Regions from separate parts of the Bradyrhizobium japonicum USDA 6 genome, predicted to be linked through region 2. Evidence: riboswitches for the same ligand, from Rfam matches in the RefSeq annotation. Region 2 holds a riboswitch; each other region holds the start of a gene.

Region 1 (2,194 bases), 240 kb from region 2:
GGCGAGACGTTCGAACGCCACAGGCCTGACATCACCGAGCGCGATGGTCCCGCCGACGCAGCAGAAGCCCATCCCGCACTTGTAGTCGCCGCTATGGGAGCCCGTTCCCTTCATGTCGGGACAACAATCGTCCATCGACATGGCGGCGTCGCCGCTCATGTGCATGGCCGTCTGCATGCCATCCGACGACATTGCGAGGTTCGCCGCGGACGCGCCAACCGGCAGCATCGCCAGGGAGATGGCGATGGCGACTGCCAGGATGGTACGGACGAACTGCATCAATATCGACTTACCTTGTCGGGCCGGAACTCGGTCTCAGTAGCATATTCGGACACCAAAGGCAGTCATTGATCGTGGTCAAGCGTTCGTTACCCAGGCTCGTCCGGAGGCCGGGTTGGACGTTTCGTCGCGGTCCCTCGGACTATCGTGCAAATCGGCAACACAAGGCCGCCATCGACCGACCGGTCCGTCCAGCAGCCCGCGGGGATGTTGACGCGCCCATCCCCGGATGCCAGTTTCGTGATCGGTAGTGCCCGCAAGGGCTCTTCAAGGGAATGCGGTGCGTCCACCTCAGTGGGCAATTCCGCGGCTGCCCCCGCAACTGTAGGCGGATAGCCGACGACCAAACGAACCACTGGAGCCCCGCTTGGGCCTCTGGGAAGGTGGTCGAAGGCGATGACCCGCGAGCCAGGAAACCTGCTACCAGCCATGGTCACGCGCGAACGCATTGGGCGGGGTGCCCTGATGTCGGACAAGTAGCCGGTGCATCCGCCGCCTGGGGCGAAGGTGGATGACTAAGGCAACCGCGGTGACGGTTTGTTTGCGTCGCCGCAGAGCGTTGTCATGCAAAATCTTTATTTCCGTGCTGGCGCGAGGCCAGCGTTGTCGCGTGCTTTCCTGATTACCCTGCTCTCGTCGGTGTCCTTGTGGTCCGCGGCGCTCGCGCAAAGCGCGGCGCAGGACAACCGCTCCCGGGAGGTTGGCCCGGTGATCGTCACCCCGCCTGCTCAGAGACAGGCTCCCGCCATAAGCCCCGGCACCCAGAAGCCGCGCGCGGCCCGGCGCGCCGCGGGACGCAATCGTGGCGCCCCTGCTGTCGCCGTTCCGGCCACGCAAGCTCCGAGCGGCCCGGTGCAGACGCCGCTCAACACGGCCGCCGTCACCGACGTCGGCTCCCGGCTCGGCATCACGGCGCGGGAAATGCCGGCGACCGTCGAGGTCATCAGTCAGAAGACGATGGAGGATCTCGGCATCAGGACCACGACCGACGTCGCCAAGGCGGCGGTCGGCGTCATCGGCGGCGATGCGCCCGGCGCGCCCGCCATCTTCTCGATGCGTGGCTTTTCCGGCGACCAGATCTCCACGCTCTACAACGGCATCCCGATCGGGCCGTCGACCATGACCGGCCGTCCCATGGACGTGGCTGGCCTCCAGCAGGTCGAGATCATCAAGGGACCGGACTCGCTGGTGGCGGGCCTCGGCGCGACCGGCGGCGCCATCAACTACGTGAACAAGGTGCCGCATACCGGGCCTATTATCAACGACGCCTTCACGTCCTACGATTCCTTCAACGGTTATCGCGCCGGTTACGGCTCGGGCGGCAGCACGCTGATCAACGGCCTCGACTACCGCTTTGACATCAGCCATTTCAACAACAAGGGCTTTATCGACGACACCTATTCGAAGCTCAGCAACGTTTCGGGCCAGCTGAACTATCGCGTCAACGAGAACCTGAAGATCTGGGGCGCGGCCGAATACAGGCAGGACAACGACCGCTTCTACTGGGGAACACCGCTGGTGCCCGCGAACGCGCCGGGCATCGTGCCGACGAACGGCATCGTGTCCGGTCGGTGGAGCAACTATTACCTCGGCGGCGGCACGCCGGTACCTGTCACCATCGACGCGCGCACGCTGACCACGAACTACAACGTTCTCGACAATCACAGCGGCGCTGGCGAGCTCTGGCTACGCAGCGGCTTTCAATGGGACATCACCAACAACGTCTCGCTGAAAAGCCAGGTCTATGGCTATGACGCCCACCGGCACTGGTTCAACAACGAGATTTCGTCGTTCGACCAGACCGTAGGCAATTTCGCAGGCGCGCAGAGTATCTATCGCGAACGTCTGGCGCTGGATCACGCCCAGCGACTCTACGGCAACATCACCGACCTCACCGTTAATTCCAGTCTCGGCG
Region 2 (2,194 bases):
CGCGCAGCCGGATACGCCGCTCGCGGTCGTGCACGATGCAACAGGCGCGGTCATCGCCGAGACCGGCTCGCGCCGCGGCTATGCCACCGGCACGTTCTTCCATCTGATCGCGGAGGACCGGTGAGCGGTTTTGTCACTTTCATCTCGGCCGGCCCCGGCGACCCCGAGCTCCTCACGGTCAAAGGCGCCGCGCGGCTGCGCGATGCCGACGTCGTGCTCTATGACGATCTTGCCTCGGGCGCGATCCTCGATCTGGCCCGGCCCGGCGCCAATCTCGTCGCGGTCGGGAAACGGGCAGGGCGGCCCTCGACCAAGCAGCACCACGTCAACCGCCTGCTGGTCGACTATGCCGCGGCCGGCGTCCGTGTGGTGCGGCTGAAATCGGGCGATGCCGGTATCTTTGGCCGGCTCGAGGAGGAGCTGGAGGCGCTGCGCGAAGCCGGCATCGGCTACGAGATCATTCCCGGAATAACCTCGGCCTGTGTCGCCGCCGCGCAAGCCGGCATTCCCCTGACCCGGCGCCACACCTCGCGCCGGGTGCAGTTCGTGACCGGGGCCGATGTCACCGGCGAGCTGCCGCAGAATTTGAACTGGGCGGCGTTGGCGGATCCCGAAGCGACCACCGTGGTCTATATGGGCCGGCGCACCTTTCCGGCGCTTGTCGCAAAATTGATCGAGCACGGCCTCGCCCCTGATACCCCGGCCCTGTTCGCCGAATCCCTCGGCCGTCCCGACGAGCGGCTGGTCCGCACCACCATTGCCGAGCTGGCCGAACAGCTTGCGCGGGGTGGCGCTGCCTCGACGGCCGCCGTGATCCTGTTCGGCGCGCTGGCGGGCGATTATCCGTCATGACCGTCCCGGCCGCCCTTCGCCCCTTGACGCCCGGCTGGCGAAAGGGGCACACAGGAGACGCATGGTGCTCGAGGCGGCGCAAACCGCCGGAGCATAATCGGGAATGGGGGTGGGCGGACAGTTGCGCCGCCCAAAACCCCAGCCGCCCCGCGACTGTAAGCGGTGAGGGGCTCCGATCAGCCACTGGGCCGCGAGGCTCGGGAAGGCCGGAGAACCCCAGTGAACCGCGAGCCAGGAGACCGGCCGTGCATGTTTTGTGGCCAAGGCCGTCGGGTGTGACGGCAGGAAGGAACTGAACCATGCATATCGAACCCGGAGTCGTCTCGGGCGCCAAGCTCGTGTTGAGTTACGCAACCGGCATCGCCGTCGGCGGCGTTGCGCTGAAGCTCGCGGTCGAGACCGTGCGCGAGCAGGGCATTACCTCGTTCGCGGCGCGGACGCTCGCCACCACGGGCCTCGTGTTCGTCTTCTTCGAGATCCTGCCGCATTTCCCGGTCGGCGTCTCCGAGGTGCACTTCATCCTCGGCTCGACCCTGTTCCTGCTGTTTGGGGCAGCGCCCGCGGCCTTCGGCCTCGCGTTCGGCCTGCTGTTCCAGGGCGTGTTCTTCGAGCCACCCGACCTGCCGCAATACGGCATGAACGTCACCACGCTGCTGGTGCCGCTGTTCGCGATCCAGGCGATCGCCACGCGGATTATTGCCCGCAACACCGCCTATGTCGATCTCAGCTATCGCCAGGCGCTGGCGCTTTCGACCACGTATCAGGCCGGCGTCATCGCCTGGGTCGCGTTCTGGGCGCTCTATGGCTCCGGCTTCGGTGCGACCAACCTCGTCAACATCGCGACCTTCGCGGCCTCCTACGCACTCGTCATCGTGATCGAGCCGCTCGCCGATCTCGCCGTGCTGGCACTGGCGAAATCGCTGCGCGGCGTCACCGCGCCGGGCCTCGTCACGCCGCGCCTGCACAACGCGGCTTAAGAGACAAAGGGGCGGCCGTCACGGCCGCCCCTGCACGCGCGATGCTCACGCTCTCCCTGATAGGCATCGGTTGCGGCGATCCCGGGCAGCTCACGCGCGCCGCCGTTCAAGCCATCAACGCGGCCGATCTCATCCTGATCCCGCGCAAGGGGACGGCGAAGTCCGATCTTGCAGATCTCAGGCGGACGATCTGCGCGGATGTGCTCACCAATCAAACGACGCGCATTGCCGAGTTCGACCTTCCCGTGCGCGATGCCGGTGAAGCGGACTATCACAAGGGCGTGGACGACTGGCACGACGCCGTGGCCGCGGCCTGGTCGCAGACGATCGCGAGCCAGCTCGAAGGTGAAGGCAAGGTCGCGCTG
Region 3 (2,194 bases), 2.6 Mb from region 2:
TTCATTCCGTCCGGCGCCACCGTGATGAAGTGCGTGAGCACGTTGTCTAGGAAGCGCATGACGTCCTCTATGAAGCCGGGCTCCTCATTCCACTGGTCCCAGGTCTCGAGGTTGAGCGACGACAGGCAGCAAACCGCGGTGCGCTCCTCGCCGCGATGATCGATGCCGGTCGACAGGGTAATCTCGCTGCACAGGTTGGAGGTCGAGACCTCGAGGCCGAGCTCGCGCTGGTGCTTGGGGAGCGCACGGTTCACGGTGTCGATGAACAAGAGATAAGGCTCGCCGGTCTGCAGCCGGTTCTCAAGGATGCGTTGCCACAGCTGGCGGGCGTCGATCTCGCGGACGACCTCGTTAGTCTTCGGGCTGCGCAGAGCGAATGCGGTGCCGGCGCCCACGGCACACATGAACTCGTCGGTGACGTTGATGCCGTGATGTAGGTTGAGGCTCTTGCGGTTGAAGTCACCAGACGCCTTGCGGATCTCGAGGAACTCCTCGATCTCGGGATGGTGGATATCGAGATAGACCGCCGCCGAGCCGCGCCGCAACGAGCCCTGGCTGATCGCCAGCGTGAGGCCGTCCGTGACGTGGATGAACGGGATGATGCCCGAGGTGACGCCGCCCCTCGCCTTCTCGCCGATTGAGCGAACATTACCCCAGTAGGTGCCGATGCCGCCGCCATTGGAAGCAAGCCAGACGTTCTCGTTCCAGGTGCCGACGATGCCTTCGAGCGAGTCCGACACTGAGTTAAGGAAGCACGAGATCGGAAGGCCGCGCGTCGTGCCGCCGTTGGAGAGCACCGGTGTGGCCGGCATGAACCACAGCCGAGACATCGCATCATATAGACGTTGGGCATGCGCAACATTGTCCGCGAAGGCGCAAGACACTCGGGCGAACATGTCCTGGAGGCCTTCGCCGGCGAGCAGATAGCGGTCGGTCAGCGTCAGCCTACCAAACGAGGTCAGCAGGTCGTCGCGCGACCGATCGAGCGAAAGGTCAGACGGAGTTGGCGATCGCGCGGGGGGCCTCGGCAGGGGAGCCGGCAATGCTGGGGGCTGCACAAGACACAGTTCAGGTGTGGTAGGCTTTGCCTGCGCTGAGGGCTGCCGCACACTCGGCAGCTCAATGAGATGACCATACTGATCGAAATCGTAAGACGCCGACATCGGCAACCCCGTGATATTTGGGGGCTGGGACCGTGCGGACGACTTGCGAGGGGACCGGGCAAATGTCCCCGGCTGCAAGCGACCCACCGGGCACCCCGCCCGAGGACATGGGTTCTGTCGCGGTAGGTTTCCTGGCTCGCGGGTCGCTGCGGCTGTCGGCCTTCCCAGCGCTGTCGCGCTAATGCCTCGGAATAGCCGCTGCCGACACAATGGGTTCCCCCCTAACACCGTGCCACCATATATGCGAATTTAAAACCACTACGACACCACATATAGAAGCCTTTGCCCAGACTCGTCAAGACGGCACAGTCAAGTTAACCAGTTGGAGCAGCCCCGAGGTCGAGGTTCGAAATTCGCCGAGCGCCTGTCCTGAGAGCCTCACTCAAAAAACATAGATGTCTCAAGGCCTGGCCAATCGGCGAGTTAGGAGCCTCAGATGGGCGACGAGCGGCCAGGCGAGCTCGGTAGCGGCGGAACCTTCGAAGTCTTTGCAGAGATGCCCACATCTGCCGAGCCACGCAAAGGTGCGCTCGACGACCCAGCGCCTGCGATCGGCCAAGATGTGCTCAAACCTTTGGAAGTGGCGTCGCAAATTCTCCAACAGGGGAACAGCAACCCTGGACATCCTGAATGTTGGCATCGATCGGTTCGCGGTCCGCGAATTGAGTTGGGCCGGATCGGGTTTCGGTAGCCATACGCGTCTCGCCATTCATCGCTTTCTGTGGCCTTAGATCAAAAATTGTCTGGAGCCCGACCGCAAATCGATGCAGCCGCCCGTGGCAATATCCCAGCTTAGTGGATTTGACCCCGCCAGCTCTCACATCAGACGTGCCAACTTTGCCGAAGAGACGATTGGTATGCTTTTCGCAGGCCCGGCGTCCGCCTCACGTGCTCAGTTGTCTGGCCGCGAACATAAGCCGTCCTGACCGAACGCGGTCATGTCAGGTTATTGGCAATCAATCCTAACGGGATGAGGCGGAGCTATGCTTGAGTCTGGGTGACGAGCCGATCCGGCGGCGCGGCCTTGCTGG

Evidence for each region. Region 2 has a riboswitch for cobalamin ahead of BJ6T_RS31130 (energy-coupling factor ABC transporter permease). Riboswitches for the same ligand answer to the same signal wherever they lie in the genome.
Region 1: it holds a riboswitch for cobalamin, as region 2 does, so the genes downstream of both, BJ6T_RS32135 (TonB-dependent receptor) here and BJ6T_RS31130 (energy-coupling factor ABC transporter permease) in region 2, are expected to answer to the same signal.
Region 3: it holds a riboswitch for cobalamin, as region 2 does, so the genes downstream of both, BJ6T_RS00040 (ribonucleoside-diphosphate reductase subunit alpha) here and BJ6T_RS31130 (energy-coupling factor ABC transporter permease) in region 2, are expected to answer to the same signal.

Annotation. Positions count from the first base shown of each region.
Region 1 covers NC_017249.1:6,837,172-6,839,365, forward strand. Annotated here, with positions in the region: gene BJ6T_RS32130 (hypothetical protein) at 1-279, opposite strand, end outside; cobalamin riboswitch at 511-718, shown strand; gene BJ6T_RS32135 (TonB-dependent receptor) at 844-2,194, shown strand, end outside.
Region 2 covers NC_017249.1:6,595,075-6,597,268, reverse strand. Annotated here, with positions in the region: gene BJ6T_RS31140 (cobyrinic acid a,c-diamide synthase CobB) at 1-124, shown strand, start outside; gene cobA (uroporphyrinogen-III C-methyltransferase) at 121-852, shown strand; cobalamin riboswitch at 898-1,114, shown strand; gene BJ6T_RS31130 (energy-coupling factor ABC transporter permease) at 1,152-1,829, shown strand; gene cobF (precorrin-6A synthase (deacetylating)) at 1,871-2,194, shown strand, end outside.
Region 3 covers NC_017249.1:6,815-9,008, forward strand. Annotated here, with positions in the region: gene BJ6T_RS00040 (ribonucleoside-diphosphate reductase subunit alpha) at 1-1,163, opposite strand, end outside; cobalamin riboswitch at 1,268-1,438, opposite strand; partial or broken gene BJ6T_RS45085 (transposase) at 1,564-1,710, opposite strand; gene BJ6T_RS00050 (GNAT family N-acetyltransferase) at 2,145-2,194, opposite strand, start outside.